4 regions of the Rhizobium sp. 25PS6 genome follow, and region 1 is predicted to be linked to each of the others. Evidence: predicted binding sites of a transcription regulator. Region 1 holds the regulator's gene; each other region holds the start of a gene.
The links. Region 1 encodes LexA, which represses DNA repair genes until DNA is damaged. Its sites were predicted from a motif close to TGTTCNNNNTGTGTTCNG; they were not measured.

Region 1 (5,090 bases):
CGCCACGGAATGGGTCGCATCGAAGATAACGGGTGCACCCATCGCCGCCATGATCGGTAGCGAACGCATGTCGGAGACCAGCGTATTGTAACCGAATGAGGCGCCGCGCTCGCACAGCAGCACGTTCGGATTGCCGCTGGCATTGAGCTTCTTCAGAACGTTCTTCATATCCCAGGGGGCGAGGAACTGGCCTTTCTTGACATTGACGACGCGGCCGGTCTTGGCGGCGGCGATGAGAAGGTCGGTCTGGCGGCAGAGGAAGGCCGGGATCTGAAGGACATCGACCACCCTTGCCACCTCCGCGCATTGCTCGGCAGTATGAACGTCGGTCAGGACGGGAAAGCCGAATTCCTTCTTGAGGTCGGCAAAGACTTCCATGCCCTTTTCGATCCCGATACCGCGTTCGGCCGAGAGCGAGGTGCGGTTCGCCTTGTCGAAGGAGCTCTTGTAGACGAGGCCGATGCCTAGCTTTCCGCAAAGCTCTTTCAGCGTGCCGGCAACCATGAAGGCGTGGTCGCGGCTCTCCATCTGGCAGGGACCGGCAATCAGCGATAGACGGCCGGTATTGGAAAAGGTGACCTGGCCTTGGCCTTCGCCGATCCTGACTTCGGAATTCGTATCAGTGCTCATCGTGTTTCCTCGAAGGCGAAGAGCGTGCCCTGCCCGGGCGCGGGCTTCACCAGAATGCGATTGTTCTTGCGCGTGTATGTCACCCCGTTAGCAGCCAAATGCGCTTCTGTCACGGCAAGATCGGCGACAGCAAAGAGGATTGCCCGGCCGCGCAGGCCGCGATCTGCGGATGAGACGGCGACGTCGAAATATGCCTCCAGCCCTTCCGGCGTCATCAGGCTGATTTTCGCATTCGATGCCGCAATATCGACGCCGAAACCGGTTTTCTCGACTGCCGATTGCGCCACGGCAAGGCTGACGAAAGCAGCGAAGGCGGCCGGCTCTGGCGTGCAAAGCGCGATCTCAACTATGCCGGTGACGCCATTGGCATGCGTCTCCAGCGCCGCGCGGTCGGCCGGTAGCGGATTGACGCGCTCGACGGTGAAAAACAGGAGATCAGGCGCGCGCAGGTCGCCGGCGAAAGCCAGCTTAAAGCCGGCAATCGTCTCGGAACCGTCCGGCATCGTCATCGGCCGGGTGAACTGCAGCATCTCGCCAGCGCTCGATCCGCTGCCGACGAAATCCTGATGATCGATGCCGGCATCCTTGCTGCCGAAAGCCAGCCCCGAGAGCCCCTCCTCGCCACAGCGGAAACGGAAGGCCTGGTTGCGGGCAGTGAAGACATTACCTTGGCGCGCAGATGCGTTGCTCTCCTCGACGTTCGCAATCCCGAGCGGCTCCAGATAGGTCTTGTCGGCAAAAAAGACGCAGGCATTCTCCGTTCCGAAGGGATGGCACGCATCGGCGGCAACGGTGAAGCCGAGCTTGCCGAGCCTCTCGCGCGCCAGATCGATGTTGACGACCGGCAGCACGACATGATCCAGCGGGTGCGGTTTGGCGGAATGCGCGTTCATGATATCCCTCCTGGAAACGGCAAGAGATGTGCGATGGCGCGTCCCTCAATGCAAGACTTCTGTGCCAATCCGGCGAATGAAAATAAAAATCTCAACGAGTTGGCGCCAAGTTTTACGGAAATTTAGCTACTTGCGGAACACATATGGAACATATAGTGTCTGTTCTGGATTTGTTTCAATCACGAGGTCACAACGTCGATGCTCACGCGCAAACAACAGGAGCTTCTCCTTTTCATTCATGAGCGCATGAAGGAATCCGGCGTTCCGCCATCTTTCGACGAAATGAAGGATGCCCTGGACCTCGCCTCCAAGTCCGGGATTCATCGCTTGATTACTGCGCTTGAGGAGCGAGGCTTCATTCGCCGCCTACCGAACCGCGCCCGCGCGATCGAGGTCATCAAGCTTCCGGAGGCCTACAGCCCCAGCATTCAGCCCCGGCGCGGCTTTTCGCCGAGCGTCATCGAGGGTAGCCTTGGCAAACTGCAGCCGGTCGCCACTCCTGCTCCCGCAAAACCCGTCGCCGACAACGGCAACTCGGTCTCGGTGCCGGTCATGGGCCGAATCGCTGCCGGTGTGCCGATCTCGGCGATCCAGAACAACACCCATGACATCGTCGTTCCGGCCGACATGCTCGGTTCCGGTGAACATTATGCGCTGGAGGTCAAGGGCGATTCGATGATCGACGCCGGCATCTTCGATGGCGACACCGTGATCATCCGCAACGGCAGCACCGCAAGTCCCGGCGACATCGTCGTTGCTCTGGTCGACGACGAAGAAGCGACACTCAAGCGCTTCCGCCGCAAGGGCGCCTCGATCGCGCTGGAAGCTGCCAACCCGGCTTACGAGACCCGGATTTTCGGGCCGGACCGCGTCAAGGTTCAGGGCAAGCTCGTCGGTCTCATTCGCCGCTATCACTGACATTGGCCAGGCCGGATTCGGTAAAACTGTTGCTGCGCCAGTCATAGGCGCGATGGCGCATCCATGGCCGCGACAATGAATCGAAGGCGGTTGCCACCTCCGGGCCGGCGTCCGTGAAGCGCAACTCGACGGATCCGGTCCTGCGCAGCGTCTCGCCGGTGAAGAGCGTTGCACCTGAGCGGCAGTTGTTGAAGCGAAGGCGCACGGACGTCACGACGATATCGGCCGCGTCGCATGCCGGGCCGAGATAGGCGGCATTGTCGATGACGGTTACCACCTGACCATTGCCAAGCCTTGATGTGCACCAGGCCTTCTTGACGCAGGAAAAGCGGTTTGCGTCACCGGCCGCTGCGGCCGTCCGCATCGCGGTCCTTGCTTCGTTCTGCTGATCGCGGGAAAGCCTGACGCGGCGGTCTTCTCCCTCAGGCGGGATAGCAGGACCATCCAGCATCTTCGGCGGATTATGCCCCGGCAGGACCAGCGCTCTCTGCCACTGGTCGAAGATGAAGTCCGGCGGTCTTTCACGGTTGGAAGCCATTGCCGCCGCCGCGACGACCGCGACGAGACTGCCATCCTCCGAAATCACCAGATCCGGCGGACGGGGACCCGGCAGAAGCAGCAGGATGAGCGTTGCGACCGCGATAATCGATGTGCCGACATGGCGCAACCGGGTGCGGAGCAGCGTCAGCAGCAGAAAGCCTGCCACGGCGACGGCGAAATACCAGGCGGGCAAGCGGCCCACGTCGATATTGCCACCCCAGCCGGACACCGTCTTTGCAACCGCGATCACCAAATCGAGGCCGAATCCGACGATCTTCCAAGCCCAAACATCCAGACCGAAAGGCATGAGCAGCATCGCCAGCAGACCTGCCGGCATGATGATGAAGGAGATGATCGGCATTGTCGCGAGGTTTGCCGGCAGGCCGTAGGCGGTCAGGCGATGAAAATGCTCGATCGAAAACAGCGCGGTTGAAAAACCGCCGATCAGCGAGGTCAGGAAGACGCCGCCGAAGAAACCGGCAACCGTAACGAACGGCCTGATGATCGGCAGCTTCAGGAAGGCGTTTTCTCGGACGCGCCGGTCCTTCCACAGCTGATAGCCCGAGACCAGCGCCAATGTCGCGGCAAAGGACATCTGGAAGCTCGGTCCCAAGACCTCGGACGGCGAAATGGCAATGATGACGAGAGCGGAGAGCGCGACATTGCGCAGGCTGATCGACGGCCGGTCGAAGAAGACCGCAATCAACATGATGGCCATCATGATGAAGGCGCGTTCGGCAGAGACCGCAAAGCCGGAGATCAGGAAATAGGCGGTGACGGCGATGAGCGCGCCGGCGGCAGCGATCTTCTTCGTCGGGTAGGCCTCAGCGATGCCGGGGAAGAGGCTGAGCAGCATCCGGAAGCCGACGAAGAAGATGCCGGCCGACAGCGCCATGTTGAGACCGGAGATGGCGATGATATGAGCCAGACCGGACTGGCGCAGCGCCTCCGTCGTCGCATCCGAAATGGCGCGCCGCTCGTCCGTCACCAGAGCAGCGGCAAAAGCACCGGTGTCGCCGGGCAGGATCGACCTTATGCGGTCGCCGATGCCGCTGCGCAGCCGGTAGAGACCTTCGAGCAGCGCTTCCGCTGTCGATCTTGCAGCCTGGGGACCTGCCTGCGCATCGACCTTCGTCGGTGCACCGTAGAAGAAACCGTTGGCGCCGATGCCGTCGAAATAGGCACTGAAGGAGAAGTCGTTGAGCTCGGGAAGCGCTGGGCCCGCCGGCGGCGTCAGCCGCGCCCTGCCGGTGATGATATCGCCGATCTCGAAGGCCGCGTCCGCGCCGCGGGCGATCGCGGTGATACGTTCCGGCGGCCGCTTCACCTGTGGCGCCTCGGTGCCGGTGACGGCAAGAATGTAGCGCCACCGCCCGCGACCGTCGCCTTCGCGCCGCTCGACGCGGCCGGTCACCGTCGTCGTCACGGCGGAATCGAGGATCACGGTGGAAGCCCGCCGGCTCTCGAACTGCGCCGTGACCATGCCGCAGGCCACGAGCGAAAGCGCCAGCAGCGTTGCCCGCACCGCGGCCCGGCTGCGGCTGGCAATGAGAACCGCCACGGTCAGCGCCAACAGGCAGAGCAGCGATGCAATGAGAGGAAAATCCGATGCCGCGAGAAACCAAACGGCTGACCCGGCGCCGAGGAAGACCGGCGAGAACAGCAGCAGGCGGCCATGGTCCGCCTCCTCGCCCAGCATGCGCATGCCGGCACGCAGCAATTGCGAGGTTGCGGCCGGCAGCCGGTGGCGCAATGGTGTCGCCGACTGCGTCCGTGTCGGTCGCGTCACCACGACAGGTGGTGAAAAACTGGAGGAGTCGGCAAGGCCTTCGCCTGCTTCCGGCCGCAATTCGACTGTCGTCAACTCCTGCATGAACCGCCCAAGCCCGGCTGCGAAGGCGGCCAGAATGCAACCTCAAATCAAATCCGGCAAGAATAATCGATTGAAATATGAGGGAAAATCGCGAGCGCCAAAAGACCAGTCGAATCATCGGCTTCCGATATGCGTGCGGCTCATCGCTGCAGTGCCTAAAAGGTGATACCGCAATGCACAAAATGCCATCACGGTAACTTGGCATTAGCTTCGCGATCATATAGCTATCGGTGAGG
Region 2 (5,090 bases), on a different contig from region 1:
CCGAGGCTGCTTTCCCGGCCATCTTCCCGATCCAAGCAGTTACTTTCGGGCCAAATTTTCCCGGCGCAACAATTTGCTTTTCTTCCCCTATTGCTCTTTCTATCTCGTCAAGATCACCAGGTTCTATTTTGGCTTCAGATAACGCGTTGCGGAGCTCAGCGACGGAGCCTGCCCCGTTCACAATTGAAATCGTGGACTTCTCGGCAACACCCACCAAGTTGGCTTGGCCGTTTATAGTCGTATTGAAAATCTGAGATAGGTTTTCTTTCATTCCCCGGTCCGTCGTTGTCATACCAGCCACGTCCCCAGCAGTTGGATAGGTTTTGGCCAGTTTCAGAGTGAAATCGAGTACGCGCGTTTTGACTATATCGGGGATGGCGAGTGCAGCCATAGCCGAGATCTCACCCCAAAACTGCAGGCATTGATAGTCTTCAAACACCTTGTCGTGAAGAAACATAGCCATATTGTCGTAATTAACACGCAAGGCACCACTTTCACTCATGCCGCGCCTATCATCGAGCGTGCTTATTGCTCCTCGAAACTGATAGATCTCAATATTCGGTCGCTTTGAAACTTTTCCCACAATATGCTGTGGGATCGGCGCATTTGTAATTTGCCGCCCAAACGAGGCAACGAAGTTGCCCTTGAAGTTCATCGACAATCGGCGGTAATCAGGCACCTCTTCACTCTCAGGATAGCCGTTTAGTTCGTGCCTGACCCAATCCTCTAGCAGAAGACTTTCGATGCGCGATGCCAACAAAAGGCATTTGCGGAGCAGCGATGAAGTAGTGCTCGCTTGATCGACGGCATCATTCTGAATTTCGTGCAGAAGTCCCATTGATTCCTCACAATGCCCAAATGGCAGAAAAAACTTAGCAGACAGAGGAACATATCGCCTGCTTACTGCAACCGCATTGTCCCCTTCTTCCTATGCCGCTGCCGTCAGTCTCTCACCAGCGATCCTGTATGAGATCGCTTCGGCGAGATGGATGCGGCCGACCGTCGGCTTGCCGTCGAGATCGGCAAGGGTGCGGGCGACCTTCAGCACGCGGTGGTAACCGCGGGCGGAGAATTTCATCTTTTCGGCGGCGTCGCGCAGCAACTGCAGGCCGCTGGCATCGGGCTCGGCCAGTTTCTCGATCATCGCGGTGGAGCAGCGGGCATTGGTGCCGATGCCCTTTGCGCCGGTGCTTTCGAAGCGCTCCTGCTGGATCTCCCGGGCGCGGGCGACGCGGCGGGCGACGTCGGCGCTGGTTTCGGCCGCCATCGGCCGGATGAGATCGGCGGCAGAGACGGCAGGGACGTCGATGCGGATATCAATGCGGTCCATCAGCGGGCCGGAGATGCGGGCCTGGTAATCGCTCATGCAGCGCGGGCCGCGGGCGCAGGTATGACCGGGCTCACCCGCCATGCCGCAGCGGCAAGGGTTCATCGCCGCGATCAGCTGGAATTTCGCCGGATAGGAGACGCGGTGATTGGCGCGCGCAATGACGCATTCGCCGCCTTCGAGCGGCTGGCGCAGCGCATCGAGCGCCTGCGGCGTGAATTCGGGAAACTCGTCGAGAAAGAGCACGCCGTGATGGGCAAGCGAGGCTTCGCCGGGACGGGCGCGCAGGCCGCCGCCGACGAGGGCCGCCATGGTGGCGGAATGATGCGGGGTGCGGAAGGGCCGGCGATCCGAAAGCTTGCCGCCGGAGAGTTGGCCGGCGATGGAATGGACCATCGACACCTCCAGCAGCTCGGCGGGCGAAAGCGGCGGCAGGATCGATGGCAGCCTGGCCGCCAGCATCGACTTGCCGGAGCCGGGAGGACCGACCATCAGCAGATTATGGCCGCCGGCGGCCGCCACTTCGAGCGCGCGCTTGGCGCTTTCCTGGCCCTTGATCTCGGCAAGGTCCGGCAGGTTTGCGGCATTGGCGCGGATCGACGCTTCCGGCCTGGACAGGACCTGAGTGCCGCGGAAATGATTGGCAAGGGCGATCAGGCTGCGGGGGGCGAGAATATCGACGTCGGCGCCTGCCCAGGCGGCTTCGGCACCGCTTTCGGCCGGGCAGATCAGCCCCTTGCCGAGCGCATTGGCGCCGATCGCGGCCGGCAGCGCGCCTGATATGGCGGCGATCGTTCCATCGAGGTTGAGTTCGCCGACAACGACAAAATCCGACAGTGCATCGGCGGGAATGGCGCCGAGGGCGGCCATCAGGGCAAGCGCGATCGGCAGATCGAAATGCGAGCCTTCCTTCGGCAGATCGGCCGGCGCCAGATTGACCGTCACGCGCTTGGCCGGCAGCGCCAGGCCGGAGGCGTGGAGGGCCGCCTGCACGCGCTCGCGGCTTTCGGCAACAGCCTTGTCAGGCAGGCCGACGATCTGCATGCCGACCTTTCCGGGCGCGACCATGACCTGGACCTCGACCGGCACACCTTCGATGCCCTGAAATGCAACCGTACTGACACGCGCGACCATCAACCCATCCCCTTGCCGCAAATTTTATAGCCCGCCCTGCGGCCTTTATTCGATACTTGTCGTGGTCCCCAGAACCGCTACGCACTTTTGGGCGACATGCATCAAGGCCAACGGTTGCAATTTGGCATGGACGCAGGAATAAAACAAGAACAATCAAAGAACGTAGTCAGGCACCCGCTGTGACCTTGGTTGTGTTCGGTCGCGGGACCAGAACGGTCAGCGGCGGCTGGCTCAGCCGCGCTTGCGCTCGATCGCATCCCAAAGCAGGCTCGCGATATCGGCGCCGCCGAATTTCTTGACCTCGCGGATGCCGGTGGGCGAGGTGACGTTGATCTCGGTCATGTAATCGCCGATCACATCGATGCCGACGAGCAGGAAGCCGCGTTCCCTCAGCGCCGGACCGATGCGGGCGCAGATTTCCTGTTCGCGCGGCGTCAGTTCGGTCGCCTCGGCGCGGCCACCGACATGCATGTTGGAGCGGCTGTCGTGTTCGGCCGGAACGCGGTTGATGGCGCCGGCGAATTCGCCGTCGACCAGGATGATGCGTTTGTCGCCCTTGCGCACGTCGGGCAGATATTGCTGAGCAATGAAGGGCTCGCGGAAAAGCTGGCCGAACATTTCCAGCAGCGAGGAGAGATTGCGGTCGTCGCGGGTCGAATGGAAGACGCCGGCGCCGCCATTGCCGTAAAGCGGCTTCAGGATGATATCGCCCATTTCATCGCGGAAGCGGCGGATCTCGGCGGCATCCTTGGTGATCAGCGTCTTCGGCATCAGGTCGGAGAATTCGGTGACGAAGATCTTCTCCGGCGAATTGCGCACCCAGGCCGGATCGTTGACGACGAGCGTCTTCGGGTGGATGCGCTCGAGCAGATGCGTCGAGGTGATATAGGCCATGTCGAAGGGCGGGTCCTGGCGCAGCAGCACGACATCCATGGTGGAGAGATCGACGCGCTCGGGCGCGCCAAGCTCGAAGTGATCGCCCTTGACGTCGCGCAGCACCATCGGCTCGACGCTGGCATAGAGCTTGCCGTCGCGAAAGCTCAGGCGCTCGGGGGTATAGTGGAAGAGCTTGTAGCCGCGCACTTGGGCTTCCAGGCTCATCGCGAAGGTGGAATCGCCTGCGATATTGATGCCGGCGACATGGTCCATCTGGACCGCTACATTGGTGATCTTGGCCATTTCCATCCCTCGCTGAATGCCGGACAGATGTAGGTCGGCCAGATATCAAACGCAACGGTCAATCAAGGGCTTCCGGTCGCAGTTTTCAGGCAGCGATGCCCTGGTTGCCGTTGTTGCGCAGCATGTTGCGGAGACGGTAAGCGATCGCCAAGGGCTTCGGGAAGGGCTTGCGCAGGAAGGCGACCTTGCGGACGTAATTGTCGACCCGCCAGCTTGCCCAGGTTCCTCCAGCGAAAAAGGCGACGTCGCCGGCGCAGAGCGTTCGTTCGGTGCCGTCCTCGGCCGTGATATGGACCTCGCCTTCGAGGATCATCACCGTCTCGTCCCAGCCGAAATACCAGCGGAATTCGCCCGCCGTGCAATCCCAGATCGCCGTCAGCGAGGCCTCGTCATGGCCGCGCGAATGTTCGGCGGTGCGGGCCTGCGGATTGCCGCTGACGATCCAGTCCGGATTGATCGGCGTGGATTTCAGCGGCAGCAGATCGCTCGAGTGCGCGACGAAGGACTTTCCGGCCGGCTTCGCCACCGCATAAGGCACCGAGCGCGCGGCCATGGCGACCGCACTTGCAAACATCAGCTTCCAGGCCATTAAACAACCCCCAATTGTTATCCCTACCGAGTCGATAGCAGAGAGTCGTAAGGACCTGGTTCAAGTGGGGAATAAAAGTTTAACGATCCGGAAATCCGATGGGGCGAAAGGAGGTCAGAAAGCATCAATAAAATGCCGCGGCAGCCGGCCGGGCATGATCGCGACGATATCATAGCGCTGGGAAAGGCGGGCCTGATCCCTCTGGCGGGCGAGCCAGAGATCGCTTGCCGCTCGTATGCGCTTCTGCGCGATGACAGAGACGGCATCGACCGCCGCGGCCTCGCCATGGCGGGCCTTGACCTCGACGAAGACGGCGAGATCGCCCTTGCGGGCGATGATATCGATCTCGCCGAGCCGGGTGCGGTGGCGCAGCGCCAGGATGCGGTAGCCCTTCAGCATCAGGAAGGCAGCCGCGGCATATTCCGACATGCGGCCCCGGCGCAGCGCCTTCCTTCTGATCGCGGTGAGATCACTATCGCCCATCGGCGTTCTTGATCTCCAGCAGCCGCTGATAGAGCACCTTGCGCGGCAGGCCGGTGAGGCGGGCGGCCTCGGTCGCGGCGCCGGCCGTCGGCATCGACTTCGACAGGTCGGCCAGCATGGCTTCGACATCGGCCTCATCGGTCTCGACCGGCTCCGGCGGGCCGATCACCAGGACGATCTCGCCCTTGACGTTTTCCACCTGCTGATAATGGGCGGCAAGGTCGGCAAGCGAGCCGCGACGGAACTCCTCATAGGTCTTGGTCAGCTCGCGGCAGACGGAGGCGGGCCGAGCGCCGCCCAGCACATCCGCGGCGGCCAGAAGCGTTGCGCCGATGCGATGCGGCGATTCAAAGAAGATCAGCGTTGCGGGTGCTGCGG
Region 3 (5,090 bases), on a different contig from region 1:
CGGACGGTGGTGAGGTCAACATCAACGGCCATGCCTGTGATGGCCTGAGCGACGAGAAACGCACCGCCATCCGCCGCAGCGAAATCGGCTTCGTCTATCAGTTCCACCATCTGCTGCCGGAATTCTCTGCGCTCGAAAATATCATGATGCCGCAACTGATCGCCGGGCTTTCCTGGAAGGAAGCCGGAGAGCGGGCCGGCCAGCTGCTCGATTATATGCGCATCGGCCATCGTGGCTCGCATCGCCCGGGCGAGCTTTCCGGCGGCGAGCAGCAGCGCGTTGCAATTGCCCGCGCCGTCGCCAATGCGCCGACCCTGCTTCTTGCCGACGAGCCGACCGGCAATCTCGACCCCGAAACGGCAAGCTACGTCTTCGACGCGCTGGAAGCGCTGGTGCGCCAGTCCGGCCTTGCTGCCCTCATTGCCACCCACAATCACGAACTCGCCCGCCGCATGGATCGGCGCGTAACGATTTCGGACGGCAAGATCGTCGATTTCTGAGGCCCAGATCAGATCAAGGGATGATCAATCCGCCGCGATAGTCGAGCATATAGGCCTTCTGGCCATCGACCATGATGCATTCGTGGCCGATGAACCGCTCGCAGCCGCCTTCGCTGCTGTCGATATAGCGGCCGAACGGATGGTCGAATTCCATCCCGTCAAGAAACCGGCCCTCGTGATACATCGCCGAAAGTGCAGCCTTGATCACTGCTCCGGCTGCTGTGCCGTCGATGAGTTCAGGCGCAATGACGCAGCCGAAATAATTCATCGCCCAGACCGGCTCGTCGGCAAGCCACACCACTTCCTGTCCGGCGAAATCGGTCCCGCCGAAATAGCTGTCGAGATAGCGCCAGTCGCCGCGTTCGTAACCGATATCGTGGGCACCCGGCCGGCAGGGCAAGCGCGCTACGCCGCCGCCGACATAGGTCGCAGCCTTCGCCTCTACGACGAATTCGTTCAATATCGCAATATCCAACATGCCATTCTCCTCTCAGCTAGATGCTGGCAAATGTGCCGCGGCATGTAAAGAACAAAAAGGGAACATATGCCAGAAATAAAGAGTCGCCCTGAAGAGGTCTGCCGCCTGAGCACCATGCCCGATCTGCGGCGGATCGGGAAAGGGCAAGGCTGCTGCCGATCACATCGAGCGCCGGCCCCTAGCCAATTCGTCACCTATTTCCTGGGATTTTCAAACACAAGAAAGAAGGAAAAGATTCCTGTTGACAACAGAACATACATGGAACAAATTGAAAACATAACGAGTAAAGGAGAGCCCGATGACTGACATGATCCGTGATATCGCAGCATTCACCTCCATCGCAATGTTCGTTGCCAGCTTCTCGCTCATCGTCATGGCGCTCTAAAGTTTTCAGGGGACCGTATGGCAATCATGCGGTCCGGACGCGGGACTTCTTCTGGACATCATCGCCCTCTATGCCGACAATGCGTCCGATTCATTCGGGTGATTGGGAAGGCATGTCATGGCGGATACGGCAAAGGGTTCAACGGGCGAGGCGACCGGCGGCACGCCGAGTTTCATCCACCTGAGGGTCCATTCCGCCTATTCGCTTCTCGAGGGCGCACTGCCGCTGAAGAAGATCCTCTACAAGGCGACCGGCGACAGCCAGCCGGCGATTGCGATTACCGACACCAACAATCTGTTCGTCGCCCTCGAATTCTCCCAGAAGGCGATGGAAGACGGCCTGCAGCCGATCATCGGCTGCCAGGTCTCGATCGATATGGGAGACGGGTTGGAAACGGAAAAGCGCGGCGGTCAGCAGGCTCTGGTCAAGCTGCCGTCGATTGTTCTTCTTGCCGCGACGGATGCCGGTTACGAACGGCTGGTCGATCTCGTCAGCCGGGCCTATCTCGGCGGCGAGAGCAACCAGGCTGTTCATATCAGCGCCTCCTGGCTGGAGGAGGCAGGCACGGAAGGACTGATCGCATTGAGCGGCGCCTTGACCGGGCCGGTTGACGTGGCGATCAAGGAAGGCCATCCCGCTCAGGCGGAAGCCCGGCTGCTCACGCTGAAGCGCCTCTTCGGCGACAGGCTCTATGTCGAACTGCAGCGGCACGGCACCTACGACAAGCGGCACGAGCAGAAGATCATCGGGCTCGCCTATGCCCACGACCTGCCGCTGGTTGCGACCAACGAGGCTTTCTTTCCGACTCGCGACGATTACGACGCTCATGATGCGCTGATGGCGGTCGCGCACAACGCCATCGTCTCCGATGACAGCCGCTTTCGCCTGACGCCGGATCACTATCTGAAGAGCCGGGCCGAGATGGTCAAGCTCTTCGCCGACCTGCCGGAAGCGCTGGAAAATACGATCGAGATCGCCAGGCGCTGCTCCTTCGTGCTGAAGACGCGAAAACCGATCCTGCCGCGCTTCACGGGTGCGACCGACGATGCCGAGGAGGCCGAACGCGCCGAGGCGGGCGAGCTGCGCCGCCAGGCGGTCGAAGGGCTGGATATGCGGCTTTCGACGCTCGGCATGTCGCCGGGCTATGAGGAAAAGGATTATCGCGAGCGACTGGATTTCGAGCTCAGCGTCATCGAGCGCATGCGTTTCCCCGGCTACTTCCTGATCGTTGCCGACTTCATCAAATGGGCCAAGCAGCATGACATTCCGGTCGGTCCCGGCCGTGGTTCGGGTGCCGGTTCGCTGGTCGCCTATGCCTTGACGATCACCGACGTCGATCCCTTGCGTTTTTCGCTGCTCTTCGAGCGCTTCCTCAATCCGGAACGCGTCTCGATGCCGGACTTCGACATCGACTTCTGCCAGGATCGCCGCGAAGAGGTAATCCGTTACGTCCAGGCCAAATATGGCCGCGAGCAGGTGGCGCAGATCATCACCTTCGGTTCGCTGCAGGCGCGCGCCGCCCTTCGCGACGTCGGCCGCGTGCTTGAGATGCCCTACGGCCAGGTCGACAAGATCTGCAAACTCGTGCCGAACAACCCGGCCAACCCGACGCCGCTGTCCAAAGCGATCGAGGAGGAGCCGAAGCTGCAGGAAGAGGCGGCGAAAGAACCCGTTGTCGCGCGGCTGCTCGACATCGCCCAGAAGATCGAGGGGCTTTACCGCCATGCCTCGACCCATGCCGCCGGCATCGTCATCGGCGACCGGCCGCTTTCCAAACTGGTGCCGATGTATCGCGATCCGCGCTCGGATATGCCGGTTACCCAGTTCAACATGAAATGGGTGGAGCAGGCGGGCCTCGTCAAGTTCGACTTCCTCGGCCTGAAGACGCTGACCGTGCTGAAGGTCGCGGTCGATTTCGTCGCCAAGCTCGGTATCAAGGTCGATCTCGCGGCCATTCCTCTCGACGATAAGAAGACCTACGAGATGCTGTCGCGCGGCGAGACGGTCGGCGTGTTCCAGGTGGAAAGTGCCGGCATGCGCAAGGCGCTGATCGGCATGAAGCCGGACTGCATCGAGGACATCATCGCGCTGGTGGCACTCTATCGTCCGGGTCCGATGGAGAATATCCCGACCTACAATGCCCGCAAGCACGGCGACGAAGAGCTGGAATCGATCCATCCGATGATCGACCACCTGCTCAAGGAAACGCAAGGGGTCATCGTCTACCAGGAACAGGTGATGCAGATCGCCCAGGTACTATCAGGCTATTCGCTGGGCGAAGCCGACCTTCTGCGCCGCGCCATGGGCAAGAAGATCAAGGCCGAGATGGACCAGCAGCGCGAACGCTTCGTCGTCGGCGCGGTCAAGAATGGCGTATCGAAGCCGCAGGCCGACAATATCTTCGAACTGCTGGCGAAGTTCGCCAATTACGGCTTCAACAAGTCGCACGCCGCCGCCTATGCCATCGTCTCTTACCAGACGGCCTACATGAAGGCGCATTATCCGGTCGAATTCCTCGCGGCTTCGATGACGCTCGACATGTCCAACACGGAAAAGGTCAATGATTTCCGTCAGGATGCCAAACGCCTCGGCATCGAGGTGATCGCGCCTTCGGTGCAGACCTCCTTCCGCCATTTCGAGACCGGCGACAACCGCATCTATTACGCGCTCGCCGCCCTCAAGGGCGTTGGCGAATCCGCCGTCGACCATATCGTCGAGGTGCGTGGCGACAAGCCCTTTGCCAGCATCGAGGATTTCTGCCTGCGCATCGATCCGCGCCAGGTCAATCGTCGCGTGCTCGAAAGCCTGATCTATGCCGGCGCCTTCGATTGTTTTGACATGGACCGCGCCCAGCTGGCAGCCGGCCTCGACCGTGTTCTCGGTTATGCCCAGCGTGCCCAGGAGAACAAGCTGAGCGGCCAGTCGGACATTTTCGGCAGCACGCTGACGTCGGGGCCTGAGAAGATCTCGCTGCCGCCGTTCTCGCCCTGGCTCCCCTCCGAACGGCTGCTCAAGGAATTCCAGGTGCTGGGCTTCTATCTGACGGCCCACCCGCTCGATTCCTACAACAACATCCTGCAGAAGATGCGGGTGCAGACCTTTGCCGAGTTTTCCGCCGCCATCAAACAGGGCGCGGCCAATGCGCGCCTTGCCGGTACCGTCATCTCGAAGCAGGAGCGCAAGACCCGCACCGGCAATAAGATGGGTATCATCGTCTTTTCGGATTCTTCAGGCCAGTTCGAAGCGGTGCTGTTTTCGGAAATGCTGAACCAGTATCGCGACGTGCTCGAGTCGGGAAAATCCTTCGTGCTGACCGCGACGGGCGAGGAGCGGCCGGAGGGCATCGGCCTGCGGATCCAGACAATCCAGTCGCTGGAGGAAAAGTCGCTGCAGATGCAGAAGGCGCTGCGCGTCTATGTCCGAGATTCCGGACCGCTGAGAATGGTTGCCGGCCATTTGAATGCCAAGGGCGACGGCCTCGTTTCCTTCATCGTCATCAAGGAGGAGGGCAAACGTGAGGTGGAGGTGGTGCTGCCGGAGAAATACCGCATCACGCCGGAGATTGCCGCCGCCCTTCGCGCCGCCCCCGGCGTCGTCGACGTCGAGCTTGTCTGATCACCCGCGGGTGATGGTGATGAAATCCGTGCCTTCGCCGGTCTCCCGGCCGAGGCCGGTATCGGAGATCGTCAGCGTCGAGCCCGGCGCGATGAGCGCTTCGATCTTGCGG
Region 4 (5,090 bases), on a different contig from region 1:
GATGCGGCTATGGCCTCCACTTCATCTTCGCTCAATCTTTCGTCACCCATCAGCGAGCGCAGGCGCTGGCCGGCGGAAGCTCCTGAGCGCTGCGCCGCAATCTGTCGGCGCATGATTTCGATCGCCTCTTCCGAAAGGCTGCGGCCATTGCGCTGCGCGCTTTCCTGAAGTTGCCGCTTCATCGCATCCGGAACGTCTCGAATAAGCAGGTCGCCCATTTCGGTACCTCCATCATGATATCAGTGATATCATAGTGCGTCGCCGGTGAATTTTCAACGTAGCGTCAGAGCGCCTTGGACTTCGCCGCCTTTGTGAATTTCTTGATCACCATCTCCCGCTTCAGCCGCGAGATGTAATCGATGAAGAGCACGCCGTTCAGGTGGTCGATCTCGTGCTGCAGGCAGGTGGCGAGCAGGCCGTCGGCTTCCACGGTCTGTTCCTTGCCGTTCCGGTCGAGATACTTGACCGAGACGGTGGCCGGGCGCTCGACCTCGGCATAATAATCCGGAATCGAAAGGCAGCCTTCCTCATAGACGGAACGCTCGTCGGAAGACTTGACGATCTCAGGATTGATGAAGACCTGCGGCTGCTTTTCCTCGCCCTCGCGCGAGATGTCGATGACGAGCATGCGGCGCGGCACGCCGACCTGGATGGCGGCAAGGCCGATGCCCGGCGCGTCGTACATGGTTTCCAGCATATCGTCGGCAAGACGCTGCAGGTCGGAATCCACCCGCTCGACCGGCTTGGACAGCTGGCGGAGAACGGGATCGGGAAGAATGATGAGTGGCTTGATGGTCATGGCGTTCCCATAACCCATCTTTTCCGACTATGGAATTATCCGGTAGGCGGGGAATACGCTTTTTTGCGTCCCCGCCTGGAATTTCGCCATATTGGCCTCAGGCAGCCTGTCGAGCGGCACCGGCAGAGCGGCCCTCCGGCCGGGCGCGGAAACGCCGCAGCAGCTCGATCAGGGTCTCCACCTCGTCCTTCAGGCGGCGGGTTTCCGCCGAGGAGTGCTCGACCATGTCCGAATTCTGCTGGGTGATCGCACCCATGTTGCGGACGGCGATACTGACCTCGTTGACGCCGGTCGCCTGATCGCGGGCGGCGGCGGCGATATCGGCGACGAAACGGTTGATGATGTCGATGCGGCTGATCATGTCATTCAGCGCCTCGCCGGTGCTGGAGACGATGCCGACGCCTTGATTGACCTGGGTCGAGCTCTGCGAGATCAGGTTTTTGATCTCCTTGGCCGCTTCCGCGGTGCGCTGGGCGAGCTGGCGGACTTCCTGGGCGACGACGGCAAAACCCTTGCCGGCATCGCCGGCACGGGCCGCCTCGACGCCGGCGTTCAGCGCCAGCAGATTGGTCTGGAAGGCGATCTCATCGATGACGCCGATGATCTTGGAGATCCCGGTCGAGGATTTCTCGATGCCGGCCATCGCCGAGACGGCGCTGGTGACGAGTTCGCCGGAGTTCTTCGCCTTCTGCTGCGTCTCGCGCACGGCGTCCGACGCCTTTTCTGCATTGGCGGCCGTCTGGCCGACGCTGACGGACAGCTGCTGCAGAGCGGCCGAGCTCTCCTCGACGCCTGCCGCCTGCTGGGCAGTGCGCAGCGCCAGATCGTTGGTCGCATTGGAAATGACGTCGGCACCGCTCATGATATGGCCGGAGGTCTCGCGCACGGAGGCAAAGGACTGGCGAAGGGCGCTGACGGCGCGGTTGTAGTCCTCGGCCATCTGCCGGAAATTGCCAGGCAGGTCGGACGGCAGGGTGGCTTCGAGATCGCCGTTCGACAGCGCTTCGAGACCGCGGCGCAGCTGCTCCAGCGCGATCGCCTGATCGGATTCGGCCTGAGCACGCTCCTCTTCCAAGGCACGGCGCTTGGCTTCGAGCGTCTCGAGATAGACCGAGATGGAATAATCCATGTCGAGCATGCCAGCCTTGATGACGGCCGACAGTTTCTCGGCCAATGCCTTGCCCTCTCGGCGCGCGAAGATCGACGGCCACTGCTTCTCCATGATGCCCTTGACGAGCTCGGACATGACGATGGCGTAACCGCCAATATACCAGCGCGGCTCCAGCCCGATGCGGGCATGGGTGCGGCCGACCGCGGTCACGCCGTCGACATAGCTCTCGTCGAACGCGCCGCCGGCAAGATTGGCCCAATGATCCTGCTGGCGCTTCTTGGCATGGCCGACATGGTTCTTATCGGCGAAGAAGCCTGCGACAGCCGGGGTCTTGGCGATCTTGGCGTAGAATTTATCGAGGGCGCCGCCGATCAGCTCTGATATGACAGGGCGCAGATCCCGCATCGACTTGCGCGCCGCCTCATCCAGTTCGATGAAATCGAGGCGCTGCCTGAGGGCACTGTCGTTCTGCTGGGCGGTCATGGAGATCTCTGTACTTGGCGCGACGCACGCGGGAAGGAATTTCTGCGCCGCAGGTTTTGGCCAATATGGTTGAGCAATCGTTAAATCGGAGGGCGATTTCTTCTCCCCGAGCGAGGAAGAGCGGTCGCTTGCGAGGATATTGAGGGCGGCTCATTCCGTTCACGTTTTGATCTATATATCGCCATTTCTTCTGTTATGCTTGCGACATGACCGTCCATTCCGAATCGCTCGCCCTTGCCCTTGCCTCGATCAACCCGGCCATGCTGGCGCTTGTCGGCGGCGTTCTCGCCGCCCTCGCCCTGCTGGTAATCGTGCTTCTGCTGCGCGGCGCCAGCCTTCGCCGCGAGCAGGCGGAGGAAGCGAGCTTTCGTGCTCAGGAAAACGAAGCGCGCATGGCCGAGCTTTTGAAGATCCAGGCGGAGATGCAGGGCCGCATCGCGGCGATGACCGAGGTCTTCGGCGCGCGGCAGAGCGAACTCAACCAGACGATCAGCCAACGCCTCGACGGCATGTCGCAGCGCGTCAGCTCGACGATCACCGAGCAGACCAAATCGACGCATGAGAACCTCCAGCGGCTGCAGGAGCGGCTGGCGGTCATCGATGCCGCGCAGAACAATATCCAGACGCTTGCCAAGGATGTCGTCGGGCTGCAGGCCATTCTGTCCAACAAGCAGACGCGCGGCGCCTTCGGCCAGTCCAGGATGGAAACGATCGTCGCCGACGGCCTGCCGATGGGCGCCTACGCCTTTCAGCAGACGCTATCCAACGGTTCGCGGCCGGACTGCACGATCCGCATGCCGAACGGCGCGCCGCCGCTGGTGATCGACGCGAAATTTCCGCTCGAAGCCTGGAATGCGATCCGCGACGCCGGCAGCCCCGAGGCCGGCAAGATCGCCGGCCAGCAGTTCCGCCGCGACATGGAGGTTCATATAAGGGACATTTCCGAGAAATATCTGATCCAGGGGGAAACCCAGGATACGGCCTTTCTCTTCGTGCCGTCCGAATCGATCTTCGCCGAGATCCACGAGCATTTCGAGCCGGTGGTGCAGAAGGCGCACCGCGCACGCATCGTCATCGTCTCACCGTCGCTGCTGATGCTGTCGATTCAGGTCATCCAGGCCGTGCTCAAAGACCAGCGCATGCGGGCGCAGGCGCATCTGATCCAGGGCGAGGTGGCGATCCTGATGGACGACCTCAGCCGCCTCGATGAGCGGGTGCGCAAACTGCAAGGCCATTTCGCCATGGCGCAGAAGGATATCGACATGGTGGTCACGTCAGCCGACAAGCTCACCAAACGCGGCGCCAGGATCGAAGCGCTGGAATTCGAGGCCGGCGGCGGCGATGCTAAGCCCGCCCGCGACGGCGAAGCCGCGGCCAAAACGGTGGAAAGCCGCACCGGTCTTCTGAAGCTGCGGGTGGTTGACGAGGAGTGACCGCTTCGGGCAGTGTCTCGCCCGCATGAAACAGTAGGAGCATGATGTCGTCCGAAAACCGCTCACACTTTTCGGCATCATGCTCCAGAAGACGGGACACATTCATGATCACAGTTTTCGGGTCCATCAACATGGATCTTATCGCCACGACCGAGCGCCTGCCGAAGCCCGGCGAGACGGTAGCGGGCAACGGCTTTGCCACGGCCGCCGGCGGCAAGGGCGCCAACCAGGCGCTGGCAGCGCGGCGCGCCGGCCGCTATGTGCATATGGCCGGCGCCGTCGGCAAGGATGCCTTTGCTGCGGATACGCTGGCCCTGCTCGATGATGCAGGCACCGATCTTTCTCTCGTCAACCATGTCGACGGTCCCACCGGCACGGCGCTGATCCTTGTCGGCGGCGACGGCGAAAACATGATTGCCGTCGTTCCCGGCGCCAACGGCCTCGTCACGCCTGCCAATGCCGAGACGGCGATCGGCCGCATGAACGAAGGAGATATCCTGATGCTGCAGCTTGAAGTGCCGGCTGCTGCCGTCGAAGGCGCGCTGTCGGCGGCCCGCGCCAAGGGCGTCACCAGCATCCTCAACCTTGCGCCGCTGATCCCCGATGCGCCGCGTCTCGGCCGGCTTGCCGATATCGTCATTGCCAACGAGACCGAGTTCGAGCGGCTCGCCGGGCAGGAGGGCATGGACGCGCAAGCGCGGGAGGCAGCCCTTGTGCATCTGCATGCGGAGACGGGCCAGACGCTGATCGTGACGCTCGGCGCCGACGGGGTCATCGCCATTCGTGACGGGGCGATTTCAAGGGCGCAGGGTCTCAAGATCGAACCTATCGATACGGTCGGCGCCGGAGACACCTTCTGCGGCTATTTCGCCGCCAGCCTCGACGACGGCCTCGATTTTGTCTCGGCGCTGCGCCGTGCGGCAGTCGCCGGTTCGCTCGCCTGCCTCAAGGCCGGAGCGCAACCTTCGATCCCCTTGTGTGAAGAAGTCGCAGACAGGATATGAAATCTTGAACGGATGGACGGCGACAGGCGCCGATGGGCTGTTTCGTATAGTGATGGGACCCCGGAGACTGTGGCCCGATGGGTCAACGCGGTGCCGGCAGCCCCTCATCCGCCTGCCTGCACCGGGTTAGCTCGACAAGTTCCGCTCAGTCTCTTCAATGCAAAAGGCGCCTGGGAGACCCGGCGCCTTTTGCATTCGAGAATTAATGCGTAATCGCGCGACGCGCGTCAGGCAGCGTTCGACGTCTGCTGTTCGTTAAG

Region 2: RWK44_RS16010 (YifB family Mg chelatase-like AAA ATPase) is a predicted target of LexA. The motif match lies at 2,596-2,613, and genes of this name have one in related genera.
Region 3: dnaE (DNA polymerase III subunit alpha) is a predicted target of LexA. The motif match lies at 1,227-1,244, and genes of this name have one in related genera.
Region 4: RWK44_RS16525 (DNA recombination protein RmuC) is a predicted target of LexA. The motif match lies at 2,550-2,567, and genes of this name have one in related genera.

The regions. Positions count from the first base shown of each region.
Region 1 covers NZ_JAWDIV010000003.1:198,411-203,500, reverse strand. Annotated here, with positions in the region: gene kdsA (3-deoxy-8-phosphooctulonate synthase) at 1-630, opposite strand, end outside; gene RWK44_RS05670 (VOC family protein) at 627-1,523, opposite strand; gene lexA (transcriptional repressor LexA) at 1,722-2,441, shown strand; gene RWK44_RS05660 (ComEC/Rec2 family competence protein) at 2,422-4,854, opposite strand.
Region 2 covers NZ_JAWDIV010000010.1:87,186-92,275, reverse strand. Annotated here, with positions in the region: gene RWK44_RS16015 (AbiTii domain-containing protein) at 1-838, opposite strand, end outside; gene RWK44_RS16010 (YifB family Mg chelatase-like AAA ATPase) at 929-2,461, opposite strand; gene gshB (glutathione synthase) at 2,693-3,640, opposite strand; gene RWK44_RS16000 (cupin domain-containing protein) at 3,726-4,229, opposite strand; gene RWK44_RS15995 (YraN family protein) at 4,344-4,712, opposite strand; gene rsmI (16S rRNA (cytidine(1402)-2'-O)-methyltransferase) at 4,702-5,090, opposite strand, start outside.
Region 3 covers NZ_JAWDIV010000013.1:95,014-100,103, reverse strand. Annotated here, with positions in the region: gene RWK44_RS19730 (ABC transporter ATP-binding protein) at 1-500, shown strand, start outside; gene RWK44_RS19725 (DUF5680 domain-containing protein) at 514-978, opposite strand; gene dnaE (DNA polymerase III subunit alpha) at 1,481-4,978, shown strand; gene RWK44_RS19715 (L,D-transpeptidase family protein) at 4,979-5,090, opposite strand, start outside.
Region 4 covers NZ_JAWDIV010000010.1:193,981-199,070, reverse strand. Annotated here, with positions in the region: gene RWK44_RS16540 (FitA-like ribbon-helix-helix domain-containing protein) at 1-218, opposite strand, end outside; gene def (peptide deformylase) at 284-799, opposite strand; gene RWK44_RS16530 (globin-coupled sensor protein) at 897-2,393, opposite strand; gene RWK44_RS16525 (DNA recombination protein RmuC) at 2,600-3,826, shown strand; gene RWK44_RS16520 (ribokinase) at 3,931-4,830, shown strand; gene ptsN (PTS IIA-like nitrogen regulatory protein PtsN) at 5,058-5,090, opposite strand, start outside.